Gottschalkia purinilytica: one gene and its partner. The main gene of each other region encodes a partner of the protein of the gene in region 2 in a complex. Links are inferred from orthologs where the notes say so. Each region holds a gene or a part of one and is shown on either strand. Other genes may lie near its edges.

Evidence for each region.
Region 1: the proteins of secG (region 2) and secY are in contact, whole or in part, in a crystal structure (PDB 5AWW), measured with the Thermus thermophilus proteins. The link is inferred for Gottschalkia purinilytica from one-to-one orthologs. Residues at the interface, in WP_223903268.1 of Thermus thermophilus: Tyr5, Ile9, Tyr12, Leu13, Ala16, Leu19, Val20, Val23, Leu24, Gln26, Glu27, Pro28, Gln30, Gly31, Ala32, Asp34, Leu35, Met36, Gly37, Gly38, Ser39, Ala40, Asp41, Leu42, Phe43, Ala45, Arg46, Val48, Tyr53, Thr56; in WP_096411648.1 of Thermus thermophilus: Leu14, Gln16, Arg17, Phe20, Ile34, Pro35, Pro37, Ile72, Arg108, Arg109, Asn112, Gln113, Arg116, Ile117, Ile120, Pro145, Gly146, Trp147, Phe152, Phe155, Val156, Val159, Thr160, Val162, Ala163, Gly164, Ala166, Leu167, Trp170, Glu173.

The regions. Positions count from the first base shown.
Region 1 is NZ_LGSS01000010.1:90,508-98,614, forward strand. Bases 5,152-8,008 are described here. They hold secY (preprotein translocase subunit SecY), read left to right. Parts: upstream 5,152-5,871; coding sequence 5,872-7,146; downstream 7,147-8,008. Other genes in these bases: rpsE (30S ribosomal protein S5), read left to right, coding at 5,152-5,207; rpmD (50S ribosomal protein L30), read left to right, coding at 5,220-5,396; rplO (50S ribosomal protein L15), read left to right, coding at 5,427-5,870; CLPU_RS10860 (adenylate kinase), read left to right, coding at 7,175-7,825; map (type I methionyl aminopeptidase), read left to right, coding at 7,825-8,008. In the rest of the region: rplV (50S ribosomal protein L22), read left to right, coding at 1-140; rpsC (30S ribosomal protein S3), read left to right, coding at 162-830; rplP (50S ribosomal protein L16), read left to right, coding at 864-1,307; rpmC (50S ribosomal protein L29), read left to right, coding at 1,297-1,500; rpsQ (30S ribosomal protein S17), read left to right, coding at 1,527-1,781; rplN (50S ribosomal protein L14), read left to right, coding at 1,813-2,181; rplX (50S ribosomal protein L24), read left to right, coding at 2,198-2,506; rplE (50S ribosomal protein L5), read left to right, coding at 2,539-3,081; CLPU_RS10820 (type Z 30S ribosomal protein S14), read left to right, coding at 3,099-3,284; rpsH (30S ribosomal protein S8), read left to right, coding at 3,316-3,714; rplF (50S ribosomal protein L6), read left to right, coding at 3,751-4,290; rplR (50S ribosomal protein L18), read left to right, coding at 4,314-4,682; more of rpsE, read left to right, coding at 4,701-5,151; more of map, read left to right, coding at 8,009-8,107. UniProt on the Bacillus subtilis protein: The central subunit of the protein translocation channel SecYEG. Consists of two halves formed by TMs 1-5 and 6-10.
Region 2 is NZ_LGSS01000001.1:273,494-281,689, reverse strand. Bases 2,179-5,124 are described here. They hold secG (preprotein translocase subunit SecG), read left to right. Parts: upstream 2,179-3,506; coding sequence 3,507-3,743; downstream 3,744-5,124. Other genes in these bases: CLPU_RS01360 (UDP-N-acetylmuramoyl-tripeptide--D-alanyl-D-alanine ligase), read left to right, coding at 4,972-5,124; CLPU_RS01365 (alpha/beta fold hydrolase), read left to right, coding at 4,147-4,920; eno (phosphopyruvate hydratase), read left to right, coding at 2,179-3,349. Also shown: tpiA (triose-phosphate isomerase), read left to right, coding at 1-472; gpmI (2,3-bisphosphoglycerate-independent phosphoglycerate mutase), read left to right, coding at 485-2,023; more of eno, read left to right, coding at 2,057-2,178; more of CLPU_RS01360, read left to right, coding at 5,125-6,606; CLPU_RS01355 (D-alanine--D-alanine ligase family protein), read left to right, coding at 6,913-8,082. UniProt on the Bacillus subtilis protein: Involved in protein export. Participates in an early event of protein translocation.

The DNA of each region.
Region 1 (8,107 bases), on a different replicon or contig from region 2:
GAGAAACTTTATATATATCGGAAGCATACGCAAATCAAGGACCTACATTAAAAAGATGGAGACCTAGATCGCAAGGTAGAGCGTATCAAATATTAAAAAGAACAAGCCACGTAGGTGTAGTTCTTGGAGAAAGAGAATAAGACAAGAAGGAGGGATAGTACATGGGTCAAAAAGTAAATCCACACGGACTTAGAGTTGGTGTAATAAAGGATTGGGATTCTAAATGGTATGCTGACAAAAAAGATTTTGGAGAATACTTAGTAGAAGACAATAAAATCCGTAAGCACGTTAAAAAAAGACTATTAATTGCTGGTGTATCAAGAATTGAAATTGAAAGAGCGGCTAATAGAGTTAAAGTTACGATAAATACTGCTAAACCAGGAATGGTTATAGGTAAAGGCGGTCAAGGAGTAGAGCAACTTAGAAAAGAACTAGAAAAGCTAACTAAGAAAAATGTTTCAGTTAATGTTGAAGAAATAAAAGTTCCGGAATTAGATGCTCAATTAGTAGCTGAAAATATAGCTGGACAATTAGAAAGAAGAATTTCTTTCAGAAGAGCTATGAAGCAATCTATACAAAGAAGTATGAGAGCAGGAATTAAAGGTATCAAAACTTCTGTATCAGGAAGACTTGGTGGAGCTGATATGGCTAGAACAGAAGGATATAGTGAAGGAACTATACCACTTCAAACAATAAGAGCAGATATTGATTATGGATTTGCTGAAGCAGATACAACTTATGGAAAAATAGGAGTAAAAGTTTGGTTATATAAAGGTGAAGTTCTTCCTACTTCAAAAGTAGAAAGTAAGGAAAAAAGCACTGAAAAATAATAACTAAATTGCGTAGGAAGGGAGGAAATAGTTATGTTAATGCCTAAAAGAGTAAAGCGTCGTAGAGTACACAGAGGTAGAATGACAGGTAAAGCTACTCGTGGAAATAAGATAACTTACGGTGATTATGCATTACAGGCTTTAGAACCAGCTTGGATTACATCTAATCAAATAGAAGCTGCCAGAAGAGCTATGACAAGATACGTAAAAAGAGGGGGTAAAATCTGGATTAAGATATTCCCTGATAAACCAATAACTCAAAAACCTGCTGAAACTCGTATGGGTTCTGGTAAAGGATCACCAGAATATTGGGTAGCTGTAGTTAAGCCAGGTAGAGTATTATTTGAAATGTCCGGTGTAGCAGAAGATGTGGCAAGAGAGGCTATGAGACTAGCTATGCATAAACTGCCAATAAAATGTAAATTTATCACACGCCAAGATGCGAATGAAGAGGGTGGTGAAGCTAATGAAAGCTAATGAAGTTCGTGAACTGACTAGTCAAGAGTTAGGAAGTAAATTAGTAGAGTTAAAAACTGAATTATTCAATTTAAGATTTCAATTAGCTACAGGTCAACTTGATAACCCTATGAGAATAAAAGCAGTTAGAAAAGATATTGCCCGTGTAAAAACTGTAATAAGACAAAGAGAAATACAGGAAGCTAACGCATAATAGTTTCGAAAGGAGGGCTAACCAAGATGGAAAGAGGAAATAGAAAAGTTAGAACAGGCCGTGTTGTAAGTGACAAAATGGATAAAACTGCAGTTGTTGCGGTAGAAACTTTTGTGTCACATCCACTTTATGGGAAACAAGTGAAAAGAACAACTAAGTTTAAGTGTCACGATGAAAATAATGAATGTGGAATAGGCGATACAGTAAAAATAATGGAAACTAGACCGTTAAGTAGAGAAAAAAGATGGAGACTAGTTGAAATTATAGAAAAAGCTAAGTAATCCTTACGGTTGTGAAAGGAGGTCATATAAGATGGTTCAAAATGAATCACGTTTAAAAGTTGGAGATAACTCTGGAGCTAAAGAACTATTAGTAATCAGAGTATTAGGTGGATCAAATAGAAGATATGCTAACATAGGTGACATAGTAGTTGCTTCAGTTAAAAGTGCAACGCCAGGCGGTGTTGTGAAAAAAGGTGACGTAGTTAAGGCAGTTGTGGTAAGAACAACTAAAGGAATAAGAAGAAAAGACGGAAGCTACATCAAATTTGATGAAAATGCTGCTGTTGTTATAAAAGAAGATAGATCACCAGTAGGTACTCGTATCTTTGGACCAGTTTCAAGAGAGCTAAGAGAAGGAAACTTCATGAAAATAATATCATTAGCACCTGAAGTACTATAAGAGGAGGTGTAGGATAATGCATGTAAAAAAAGGTGATACAGTTGTTGTTATAGCTGGAAAAGATAAAGGTAAAGTAGGAAAAGTGCTAACATCTTTACCAAAGAAAAATAGAGTTATTGTTGAAGGTGTAAATATAGTTACTAAACACAAAAAACCAACTCAACAAATGCAACAAGGTGGAAGAATTGAACAAGAAGGTGCAATTCATGCATCAAATGTAATGTTATATTGTAATAAAGACAAAAAAGGTGTTAAAGTAGGAGCTAAAATAGAGAACGGAAACAAAGTAAGAGTATGTAAAAAATGTGGTGAAGTTCTAGACTAATAAGTATTAACGCCGAAAGGAGGTTCACGATAATGACTGCACGTTTAAAAGAAAAATATAGTAAGGAAGTTGTTCCAGCTCTAATGGAAAAATTCCAATATAAAAATATAATGCAAGTACCAAAATTAGAAAAAATAATTTTAAACATGGGTCTTGGGGAAGCTAGAGAAAACCCAAAAATCCTAGAATCAGCAACAGAAGAATTAGGGCTTATAACAGGACAAAAACCTGTAGTAACTAGAGCAAGAAAATCTATTGCTAACTTCAAGCTTCGTGAAGGTATGCCAGTAGGGGCTAAGGTTACATTAAGAGGAGAAAAAATGTACGAATTCCTTGATAAATTAATGAATATTGCTCTACCAAGGGTAAGAGACTTTAGAGGAGTATCTAATACATCTTTCGACGGAAGAGGAAACTACGCTTTAGGTATTAAAGAGCAATTAATTTTCCCTGAAATTGAATATGATAAAGTTGATAGTATAAAAGGATTAGATGTTATAGTTGTGACTACAGCTGAAACAGATGAAGAAGCCAAGGAGTTCTTAACTCTTATGGGAATGCCCTTTAAAAAGTAGAGAAGGAGGGGAAACTAATGGCTAAAAAAGCTATGGTAATCAAACAAAAAAGAAAACAAAAGTATAGCTCAAGAGAGTATAATAGATGTAAAATTTGCGGTAGACCTCATGCTTACTTAAGAAAGTTTGGAATTTGTCGTATTTGCTTTAGAGATTTAGCATATAAAGGTGAAATTCCTGGGGTTAGAAAAGCAAGCTGGTAATGAGTCTTAAAATGGAAGGAGGTAGACTGTAATGGTTATGACAGATCCAATAGCAGATATGCTTACAAGAATTAGAAATAGCAATAATGCAAAACATGATACTGTAGATATTCCGGCTTCTAATATGAAAAAATCATTAGCTAATATTTTATTAGAAGAAGGTTTCATAAAAGGGTTTGATGTAATAGAAGATGGTAAGCAAGGAATCATAAGAGTACAGTTGAAATACGGAAAAGATAATGAAAAAATAATAACTGGACTTAAAAGAATATCAAAGCCAGGATTAAGAGTTTATGTTAAAAGTGATGAGATACCAAGAGTATTAGGCGGACTTGGTATAGCAGTTCTTTCAACATCAAAGGGGATAGTTACTGATAAAGTAGCAAGAAAAGAAGCAGTAGGTGGAGAAGTAATCTGCTACGTATGGTAATAAATTAACATAAACTAATGAACGGGAGGTGCAACTATGTCAAGGATAGGATTAAAGCCAATAACTATTCCAAGTGGAGTAGATTTCAAAGTTGATGCTAATAACTATGTTGTGGTAAAAGGACCAAAAGGAACGTTAGAACAACAAGTTAGCAAAGACTTAGGTATAAATGTAGAAGATAATGTAATCAATGTAACTCGTCCAAGTGACAGAAAAAACCATAGATCATTACATGGTTTAACTAGAACTTTAATAGCTAACATGATTGAAGGTGTTAGTGATGGATATGTAAAAACATTAGACATCGTTGGTGTAGGTTACCGTGCACAAAAACAAGGTAAAAAATTAGTGCTAAGCTTAGGATTTTCTCATCCAGTAGAAATGGAAGATCCAGAAGGAATAGAAGTAGAAGTTCCTTCAAACAATAAAATTATAATAAAAGGTATAGATAAGCAAAAAGTTGGTAACTATGCTGCAGTAATAAGAGAATTAAGAAAACCTGAGCCATATAAAGGTAAAGGTATAAGATATGAAAACGAAGTGGTAAGACGTAAGGAAGGTAAGACAGGTAAGTAGGAATAAGAAGGGAGTGATAGCAGGTGCTTAAAAAAGTGAACAGTAACAAAAAGAGACAAAAGAGACATATGAGAGTAAGAAAAACTGTAAATGGAACTCCTGAGAGACCAAGATTAAATGTGTACAGAAGTCTTAATCATATATACGCACAAATAATTGATGACGTTGCTGGAAAAACTTTAATTTCAGCTTCAACTTTAGATAAAGAGCTGAAAGAAAAAGTATCATCAACTGGTAATAAGGAAGCAGCTAAAGAAGTAGGAAAACTTGTAGCTAAAAAAGCCTTAGAAAAAGGAATTGAAACAGTTGTTTTTGATAGAGGCGGATACTTATACCATGGAAGAGTAAAAGAACTTGCTGATGGAGCAAGAGAAGCAGGATTAAGATTCTAGGACGAAGGAGGGAAAAAAATGAGCCGTGGACGTATTGATGCTAACGAATTAGATTTAAAAGAAAGCGTAGTAAGCATAAATCGTGTAACTAAAGTTGTTAAAGGTGGTAGAAACTTTAGATTCAGTGCCCTTGTAGTTGTTGGTGATGAGAATGGGCACGTTGGCGTAGGAATGGCTAAAGCCTTAGAAGTTCCTGAAGCTATAAGAAAAGCAATCCAAGATGCTAAAAAACATATAATAAAAGTACCTATGGTTGGAACAACAATTCCTCATGAAACTATAGGAGAATTTGGAGCAGGTAAAGTTTTATTAAAACCAGCTGCAGAAGGTACTGGAGTTATCGCAGGTGGTCCAGTTCGTGCGGTTATAGAATTAGCTGGTATAAGAGACTTAAGAGGTAAGTCTTTAGGCTCCAATAATCCAAGAAACATGGTTAATGCAACTATGCAAGCTTTAAGTCAACTTAAGAAAGCTGAAGAAGTTGCTAAGCTAAGAGGAAAAACTGTAGAAGAGTTACTAGGTTAGGGGGGAAGCACCTTGGCTAAAATACAAATAAAATTAATAAGAAGTAAAATAGGAAGATCAGAAAAGCAAGTTAGAACAATTGAAGCTCTTGGATTAAGAAAAATTGGTCAAATAGTTGAAAAAGAAGATACTCCTCAAATCAGAGGTATGGTAGAAAAAGTTAAGCATATGGTTGAAGTTACTGAATAATATGATCTTAAAATAGAGGAGGTGTAAAGCATGAAATTACATCAATTAAGACCGAACGTAGGTGGAGGAAGCAAAAATACTAAAAGATTAGGTAGAGGTACAGCTACTGGACAAGGAAAAACTGCCGGTAGAGGACAAAAAGGTCAAAAGTCACGTTCAGGTGGTGGTGTAAGACCTGGCTTCGAAGGAGGGCAAATGCCTTTATATAGAAGACTACCTAAAAGAGGATTTACAAATATATTTGCTACAAAATATGTTATAGTAAATCTTGAAGATTTAAACAGATTCGATGATAATACAGAAATAACTCCAGAACTACTAATTGAATCAGGTCTTATCAAGAAGTTAGAAGATGGAGTTAAGATTTTAGGAAACGGTGAGTTAAATAAAAAATTAACTGTCAAAGCTAATAAATTCAGCAAATCTGCTGCTGAAAAGATAGAGGCAAATGGGGGAAAAGTAGAGGTGATTTAAATTGCTATCAACTCTTAAAAATGCTTGGAAGATTCCAGAGCTAAGAAAGAAAATGTTATTTACATTATTCATGTTGTTTATATTTAGACTGGGATCTAGCATTCCTGTGCCAGGGGTAAATAAAGAGGTAATAGCTCAAATGTTTAATCAGCAATCAGGAGGGCTATTAGATTTTCTTAACTTGATGGCAGGGGGAGCCTTTAAAGACTTTACTATCTTTGCACTGAACATATATCCTTATATTACAGCTTCGATTATACTGCAATTGCTTACTATAGCAATACCGAGTTTAGAATCGTTAGCTAAAGAGGGAGACGAAGGTAGAAAGAAAATATCCAAGTATACTAAATATTTGACGATAGTATTGGCAATAGTTCAGGCGTTAGGCCTTAGTGTAGGATTTTTCAATCAAGCTATAGTTGATAAGAGCTTTATTTCAGTAGCAGTTATAGTTATTACTTTAACTGCAGGTACTGCTTTCCTAATGTGGTTAGGACAACAGATTACTGAAAAAGGTATAGGAAATGGAATATCGTTGTTAATATTTGTGGGAATCGTGTCAAGAGCACCTGGTGGAGTAATAAAAATATTCCAACTTTATAAAGCTGGGGAAGCGAAGATACTTTCTATATTGGCTTTCTTAGTAATAGCTTTAATTATAATAGTTGCAGTTATAGCTATACAGGAAGGACAAAGAAAGATTCCTGTTCAGTATGCTAAAAGAGTTGTAGGTAGAAAAATGTACGGAGGACAAAGTACACATATACCTATAAAAGTATTAATGGCTGGTGTTATTCCAGTTATATTTTCAACTTCATTATTAAATTTCCCGCAAATTATAGCATTGTTCTTTAAAGGTAATTTTGCTGAGTTTGTTAAAAATTATTTGACACTTAACGGAACAGCGGGAATTTGGATATACTCAATATTAAATGTAATTCTGATAATTTTCTTCACATATTTCTATACAGCTGTTCAATTTAATCCTATTGAATATGCGAATAACTTGAAACAGTATGGTGGATTTATACCTGGAATAAGACCAGGAAAGCCAACATCTGATTATTTAAGTAAAGTTATATCAAAGATAACACTTGCTGGAGCAGTAACATTAGCTATAATAGCTACACTTCCAGTTATTGTAGAAGCGATAGTAAGATTAAAAATCCACTTTGGTGGTACAGGATTATTAATCGTTGTAGGAGTTGCATTAGAGACTATGAAACAGATAGAATCACAAATGCTTACTAGACACTACAAAGGTTTCTTAAAGTAAAATATTAACTCCTTAGGAGATGATATAATTGAGACTTATTTTATTAGGACCACCTGGAGCTGGAAAAGGAACTCAAGCATCAGGTATAGTTAAAAAATATGGAATACCACATATATCAACAGGGGATATATTCAGAAAGAACATTAGTGAAGGAACTGAATTAGGTAAAAAAGCTAAAGAGTATATGGATCAAGGACTACTAGTTCCTGATGAGTTAGTGGTAGCTATCGTGAAAGATAGACTAGTAGAAGAAGATTGTAAAGAAGGATTTTTACTAGATGGATTTCCAAGAACAGTAGCGCAGGCAGATGCTTTAGATATAGAGATTAAAAACTTAGAATATTGTCTAGATAAAGTTATAAATATAGATGTAACTAAAGAAGAGCTGATCGAAAGAGCAGTAGGAAGAAGAATATGTAAAGAATGTGGAGCTACCTACCATATCAAATTTAATCCTACGAAAGCTGAAGGAAAATGTGATGCTTGTGGTGGTGAGCTTTATCAAAGAGAAGACGATACAGTAGAAACAGTAACTAAAAGAATAGAAGTTTATTTAGAACAAACTAAACCCCTAATTGATTACTATGAAAAAAAAGGTGTGTTAGTAAACATTGATGGAAAACAAGATATTGATAAGGTCTTTTCTGACATAGTAAATGCTTTAGGGAGCGATAAGTAATGATAATATTAAAGAGTCAACGAGAAATTGAGAAAATGAGAATGGCAGGAAGGGTTGTAGCTGAAACCCATGCCTTTCTCAAAGAAATAATCAAGCCTGGTATAACAACTAAGGAACTTGATGAAGCTGCAGAGAAGTTTATTAAAGAAAAAGGTGCTATACCTGCTTTTAAGGGTTATAATGGATTTCCGGGAAGTATATGTGCATCAGTAAATGAAGAAGTAGTACATGGAATTCCTGGGTTAAAAAAGTTAAAAAATGGAGATATTATTAGTATAGATA
Region 2 (8,196 bases):
TCACTCTGAAAGAAGACAGTATTTTGGGGAAACAGATGAAACGGTAAATAAGAAGATAAGGTCAGCATTAAAATATAATATAAGTCCTATAGTATGTGTAGGAGAAACTCTAGAACAGAGAGAGTCAGGGAAAGAAAAGGACATAGTTAAAGAACAAGTAATAAATGGATTGGAAGAAATATCTTCAAGTGATATGGAAAATATCGTTATAGCATATGAACCAATATGGGCTATTGGAACAGGAAAAACAGCGTCAGATGAAGAAGCTAATGAAATGATAGCATTTATAAGAAATACATTAAAAGAAAAATATGGTCAAGAAGTTTCAGATAAAGTTAGAATACAGTATGGTGGAAGTGTAAAGCCTAGTAATATAAAGGATATTATGAGTCAATCAGATATAGATGGAGCTTTAGTAGGAGGAGCAAGTTTAAAAAGTGAAGACTTTTTAAAGCTTGTTAAGTTTCAATAAGGAGATGTAAAGATGTCAGAAAATCTAGTAGCACTTGTTATATTAGATGGTTGGGGAATTGGAGAAGACTATGAAGGCAATTCAATAATGAGAGCAAAGACACCTAACTATAGAATGCTTTTAGAAAACTATCCTAGTACAAAGCTAAAAGCAAGTGGATTATCTGTAGGATTACCAGAAGGACAAATGGGTAATTCAGAAGTAGGTCATTTAAATATTGGTGCAGGACGAATAATATATCAAGAACTTACGAGAATAACTAAAAGTATAGAAAATGAAGAATTTTTTAACAAAAAAGAATTCTTAGAAGCTATAAAAAACTGTAAAAACAATAATTCTAAACTCCATCTTATGGGGCTATTATCAGATGGTGGAGTTCACAGTCATAACTTACATTTATATGCTCTTTTAAAACTTGCTAAAAAAGAAGGTCTCAAAGAAGTATATATACATTGTTTCTTAGATGGTAGAGATGTTCCACCTCAAAGTGCCAAAGGATATATTGAGGAATTAGAAAGCAAAGTACAAGAGATAGGAGTAGGTAAAATAGCTACAATATCAGGTCGATATTATGCTATGGACAGAGATAAAAGATGGGATAGAACTGAGAAAGCATATAATGCACTTACACTAGGAGAAGGTATAAGTGCAAGAACTGCAATAGAGGCTATAGATAATTCATATTCCAAAGATATAACTGATGAATTTGTAATTCCATCGGTTATAACTAATAATAACAATACTCCTTTAGGAACTATAGAAAATAATGATTCAATAATATTTTTCAATTTTAGACCAGATAGGGCAAGACAAATTACTAGGGCTCTTGTAGATAAAGAATTTGAAGGATTTGAAAGAAAGAAAAAAGTTGATACTTTCTTTGTATGCATGACTCAATATGATAAAACTATCGAAAATGTAAATGTAGTATATAAACCTCAGTCATATAAAAATACTTTGGGAGAATATGTAAGTTCTCTTGGACTGAAACAACTAAGAATAGCAGAAACAGAGAAGTATGCTCATGTTACATTCTTCTTTAATGGAGGAGTAGAAAAGCCAAATGAAGGAGAAGATAGAGTTCTTATACAGTCACCTAAAGTAGCAACATATGACTTAAAGCCAGAAATGAGTGCTGTAGAAGTAAAAGATGAAGTTATAAAGAGGATTAAAAGTAAAGAGTATGACTTTATAGTACTGAACTTTGCTAATCCAGATATGGTTGGACATACAGGTATAATAGAGGCTTCTATTGAAGCAATAGAAACAGTAGATTCATGTCTAGGAGAAATTGTGAAAGAAATTGTAAATGTTAATGGAAAAGTTCTAATAACTGCAGACCATGGAAATGCAGAAGAAATGTTAGATAAAGAGACTGGTAAAAAAGTAACAGCTCATACTACTAACAAAGTTCCTTGTATAGTTGTAGGAGAGGGCGATGTAAAGTTAAATGAAGGAATTTTAGCTGATATAGCTCCTACACTATTAGATATGATGAGAGTAAATATTCCCAAGGAAATGACAGGAACGTCACTAATTATAAAAAAATAAGATAAAGACTTATATATACTAGGAGGTAAAAACATGTCAGTAATTACAGATATATATGCTAGAGAAATTCTTGATTCAAGAGGTAATCCAACAGTAGAAGTAGAAGTATGGACAGAAAGTGGAGCTCATGGTAGAGCTGCTGTACCTTCAGGAGCTTCAACAGGAGCTTTTGAGGCAGTTGAATTAAGAGATGGAGAGAATGATAGATACTTAGGTAAAGGTGTAACAAAAGCTGTAGAAAATGTAAATGATATAATAGCACCAAAGCTTATAGGAATGGATGTATTGGATCAAGTTCTTTTAGATAAAACTATGATAGAATTAGATGGAACTGAAAATAAAGGAAAATTAGGGGCTAATGCAATACTTGGAGTTTCAATGGCTGCTGCTAAAGCAGGTGCTGATTTATTAGGTCTTCCATTATATCAATATTTAGGAGGAGTTAATGGTAAGTCTTTACCAGTTCCTATGATGAATATATTAAATGGTGGAGAGCATGCTGATAATAATGTAGACATTCAAGAATTTATGGTTATGCCTGTAGGAGCTTCAAGCTTTAGCCAAGCTTTAAGAATGGGAGCAGAGGTATTCCATAGTCTTAAAAAAGTGTTAAAATCTAAGGGATTAAATACTGCTGTAGGTGATGAAGGAGGATTTGCTCCAAACTTAAAATCTAATGAAGAAGCATTAGCAACAATAGTTGAAGCTATAAGACAAGCTGGATATGAAGAAGGAAAAGATATATTATTAGCATTAGACATAGCGGCTACAGAACTATATGATAAGGAATCAAAAGTTTATAAGCTTGAAGGAGAAGGTAAAGAATTAACTTCTAAAGAATTTGTAGAATTTTATAGTGAATTAGTAGAAAAATATCCTATAATCTCAATAGAAGATGGTTTAGATGAGGAAGATTGGGAAGGATGGAAGTTATTAACTGAAGCTATAGGAGATAAAGTACAATTAGTAGGAGACGATTTATTCGTTACAAATACAAAACGCCTAGAAAAAGGTATAAAAGAAGGCGTAGCTAACTCTATACTTATTAAGTTAAATCAAATAGGAACTATAACTGAAACTTTAGATGCTATAGAAATGGCTAAAAGAGCAGGATATACTGCTGTAATATCTCATAGATCAGGAGAAACTGAAGACGCTACAATAGCTGATTTAGCAGTTGCAGTAAATGCGGGTCAAATAAAAACAGGAGCACCTTCAAGAACAGATAGAGTTGCTAAATATAATCAATTATTAAGAATAGAGGACGTATTAGGAGAATCTAGTCAATATAATGGATTAAAAGTTTTCTACAATGTAAATAGATAAGATTAAAATATAAATGCTGAGTAATAAAGAGTTAGAACTACATTACTCAGCATTTAATTAAACTTAAAACTATATACCATATTATAGTCTACATATTGATTTTATCCAATGTCTGTGATAAAATGATTTTGTTCATTAGAGGATGGGAGGTGGAACTATGTCTACACTATTTACTATACTTATATTAGTAGCAAGTGTTATTCTTATAATTAGTGTTTTATTACAAAATGAAAAAGATCCAGGTTTATCAGGTACTCTAGGTGGTGGAGCAGCTGAAAGTAGTTGGGGAAGAAGTAAAGGAAAAAGCTATGAAGCGTTACTTGATAAGTTAACTGTTATATCAGCTGCAATATTATTTATTTCTTCAATTGCATTGGCAGTATTAACAAAATAAAATTTTTATATTGAAAGTAATGATATGTAGTTAAGTGAAAATAATGATATAAAAATATATAAGAGTAAGCGGTTCAATACAGTGAATCGCTTTTATTATGTAGATTTTTATTTAGTTTTATAAGGTTTAAATCTCTTTTAACGAATTAGTAATTAAATTATAAATATGAAATTAAGGGTTATAAATGACATAGATTACTATTTAATTTAATAATAAAGAAAATTAAACATTTCGGCATTTTACTTGCATACAAAACCAAATAAGCACTTTAAGGTATTTAAATAGTATGGTATAAATCCAAAACTTTTGCTATAATCATATAAGTGAATGAATAAAATTATAAATATATTACAGTGGATATAGCTTATAAATAAAAGAATTAATATGTAAGGATGGGTTGAGTATGAAGGTCAATATAGATGGAGTTGAAATAAATTATATATGTGAAGGGGAAGGAAAAAACGTTTTGCTACTTCACGGTTGGGCAGCAAATATAGGCACTATGCTACCTATACACAATCACCTAAAAGACAAATTCAAGGTATATACTCTTGACTTTCCAGGATGTGGAGAAAGCGAGGAGCCTAAGGATGTTTGGGGTGTATATGAGTATGCTGACATGGTTAAGAAATTCATAGATATAATGGGTATGGATGAAGTAATATTAATAGGTCATTCACATGGAGGAAGAGTATCAATAGTATTAAGTACTCAGTATCCAGACATGGTTAAGCAAATGATACTTATAGATAGTGCTGGGATAATACCAAAAAGAACATTAAAATATTATTTTAAAATATACACATTTAAAACTCTTAGAAAAATATACAATTTAGCATTTTTTTGGATAGACAAAGAAAAAAGATTGGAAAAGTTTTATAAAAAATTTGGTTCGACAGACTATCAACAAGCATCAGGTGTAATGAGAAAGATACTTGTTAAAGTGGTAAATGCAAATTTAAGACCATTATTAAAAGATATTAAAACTCCTACTTTGTTAGTATGGGGTAGAGAAGATAATGATACTCCAGTATATATGGGAGAAATAATGGAAAAAGAAATAAAAGGTAGTGGTTTAGTAGTGTTAGAAAATGCTGGACATTACTCGTATTTGGATCAATTTAATAGATTTAAATTAATACTAGATAGTTTTTTAACTGATGACAAGAATAATTAAATTTCAAAAGTATGGAATACTTTTTAAGTTAAGCTAGGGAGCGTGAAATAAATGAATTCAATCTTTATACCTGTAGTAATTGCTTCTATAGTAGTATGGGGTATAGCTTTTTATTTTAGAAGCAGATTTTTGCTACATATGATGCAGTTGGAAGGATATAAGAATAAGAATTTCTTAAATTGGATAAATGAATTTAAACACAGAGCATTCTATTCAAAATTAAATCTAACAACATTTCTAGCACTTATACTAATAATATTAGCTTTAGTTACTAAAAATGGTAAGCTAGTTGGTGTAAGTGCATTGTCATGGTGTGCTTTTATAATGTTAGGTATAAAGTTTAAAAAGGAAAAAGTGAAAAAAGATTTAGTATATACAGAAAGAGCTAAAAGACTTATGACCACTAATATAATAGTGAACATAGTGCTAATAATAATCGCAATAATCATACTTGTTTTAACTGTAGAAAATACTTATTTCTTATATTTATCTGCTCTTTTATTTATTACTGTTACTTATTATCTTCAACCTTACGTTTTATATTTATCTAATGTAATTGTAGCGCCTATTGAAAAAGGAATTAATCAGAAATTTTTTGATATGGCACATGATAAGGTTAGAAGTTTTGATAAATTAAAAATAGTTGGTATCACAGGTAGTTACGGGAAAACAAGTACCAAATTTTTAACTTCTACAATATTAGAGGAAAAGTACAATGTTTTAAAGACTCCAGAAAGTTATAATACTCCAATGGGAGTTAGTAAAGTAATAAACAATGACTTGAATAAAGAACATGAAGTATTTGTTGTAGAAATGGGAGCTAGAAATATTGGGGATATAAGAGAGATGGCAGAACTAGCGGGACCTAAAATTGGAATAATTACTTCTATAGGGCCTACGCATTTAGAAACGTTTGTAAACATAGAAAATATAATGAAAACTAAATATGAACTAATAGAAGAGCTTCCAGCTGATGGTATTGCAATATTCAATTATGATAACAAGTATATAAAGAAACTTGCAGATAAAACTTTTAAAGAAAAAATACTGTATGGAATGGAAGATATAGAAAATCTTGATTTGTACGCGACTGATATAGAGGTTTCTGAAACAGGATCAACATTTAAACTAGGTGATAAAGAAGGAAACTCTATAATTTGTTCTACTCAGCTTTTAGGAAAACATAATATAGCTAACTTACTAGCTGGTGCAGCTGTAGCAAGAGCATTAGGTCTTACTTTTGAAGAAATAGCTTCTGGTATTAGTAAAGTAGAAGCAGTACCACATAGATTACAACTTATAAACCCTGGTACAGGAGTAATAATTATTGATAATGCTTTCAATTCAAACCCAATAAGTTCTAAAGCTGCATTAGAAGTTTTAGGACAATTTAAAGAAGGAAGAAAGATAATAATAACTCCTGGTATGGTGGAGCTTGGAGATGAAGAGGCAGAAGCAAATAAGGAGTTTGGAAGAAATATTGCTAAAACCTGTGATTTTGCTATATTAGTAGGAAAAAATAGAACAAAACCTATACAAGATGGAATCAATGAAATGGGATTTTCAAAAGAAAATCTGTTTGTAGTAGCTAGTCTAGATGAAGCTACTAAAGCTCTTCAAAGTATTGTGAGAGCGAAAGATGTAGTATTATTTGAAAATGACTTACCTGATAATTATAATGAATAGAGAAGATCATATATCAAGCATTAAAAAAATAAGATTTCAATGCTTGATATATGATGAAAATATAAGGTATTGACTTAAAAAAATAGATAGAATACTGGTATTGAAAATAGTAAAATTCTAGGTGCTATAAACTCTATGTATTAATGAAGATAAGATTTTTTTAAGAATTTTACTATTTATGTTTACTTATCGTGTAACAAAGCTTTTTGAGACATGTATTTTTATATTAGGTAAATTACTTACTATTAATTTTGTGTCGCTTATATTTTATAATAAATATTATGATAATTTGAATGGAGGATTTTTATGAAAAAGAAAATAGGTGTACTCTTTGGCGGAAGAAGTGTTGAGCACGAAGTTTCAGTTATTACAGGTATGCAAGTTATAGAGAACATAGATAAATCTAAATACGAAGTTGTACCTATTTTTATAAATAAAGATGGAAAGTGGCTTACAGGTGAAGAATTATTGAAATTTGATAATTTTAAAAATAATAATTTGAAGAATTTAAAAGAAATTGTAGTGACATCTTTATACAATGATAATAAAATATATTCACATCCAGAAAATATAGGATTCTTAGGTAAAAAGTTTGTTGAGGATCTTGATGCAGTATTTATTGCTTTACATGGGACAAATGGAGAAGATGGTACTATACAAGGAGTGTTTGAGCTAATTAATATACCTTACGTAAGTGCAGGGGTAGTAGGATCTGCAGTCGGAATGGATAAAATATTAATGAAAGATGTATTTAAATCACACGGATTACCTATAGTTGGTTATACATGGTTCTTTAGAAAGAAATGGAATGATGATAAAGAAGCTGTAATATCACAAATTGAAGAAAAATTAAATTATCCTGTATTTGTAAAACCAGCTAACTTAGGTTCAAGTGTTGGTATTTCAAAAGCTAAGGATAGAGATGGGTTGATAGAATCTATAGAAGTAGCTATAAGATATGATAGAAAAATTATAGTTGAGCAAAGTATAGAAAATCCTAGAGAAATTAACTGTGCTGTTATGGGATATGATGATGAGGTAAAAGCATCATTATGTGAAGAGCCAATCGGATGGACTGATCTGTTAACATATGAGGATAAATACGTAAATAGTAATTCAAAAGGAACAAAAGGTGGAGGAAGAAACATACCTGCTGATATACCAGAAGATAAAGCTAAGGAAATCCAAGAGACAGCTAAAAAGTCATTCATGTCTATAGACTGTAAAGGAAATGCAAGAATAGACTTTTTAATGGATAAAGATGAGAATATATATGTAAATGAAATTAATACTCAACCGGGATCAATTGCATATTATTTATGGGAGCCTATGGGAATATCATTTACTAAACTTATAGATGAATTAATTGAAATAGCAACAAAAGTTCATAAAGAGAAAAATCAAAATATGTATTCATATGATGTAGATTTATTTAGTAGAGTGCAATTTGGTGGAAGTAAGGCTAAAAAAATATAATATAATTTTATTATTAAAAAGGCATGTTATATGTAACATGTCTTTTTAATATTTATAAAAAAAGTTATAATTATATTAATAAATCTTTACTTGAGAGGTAAATATATGTATATG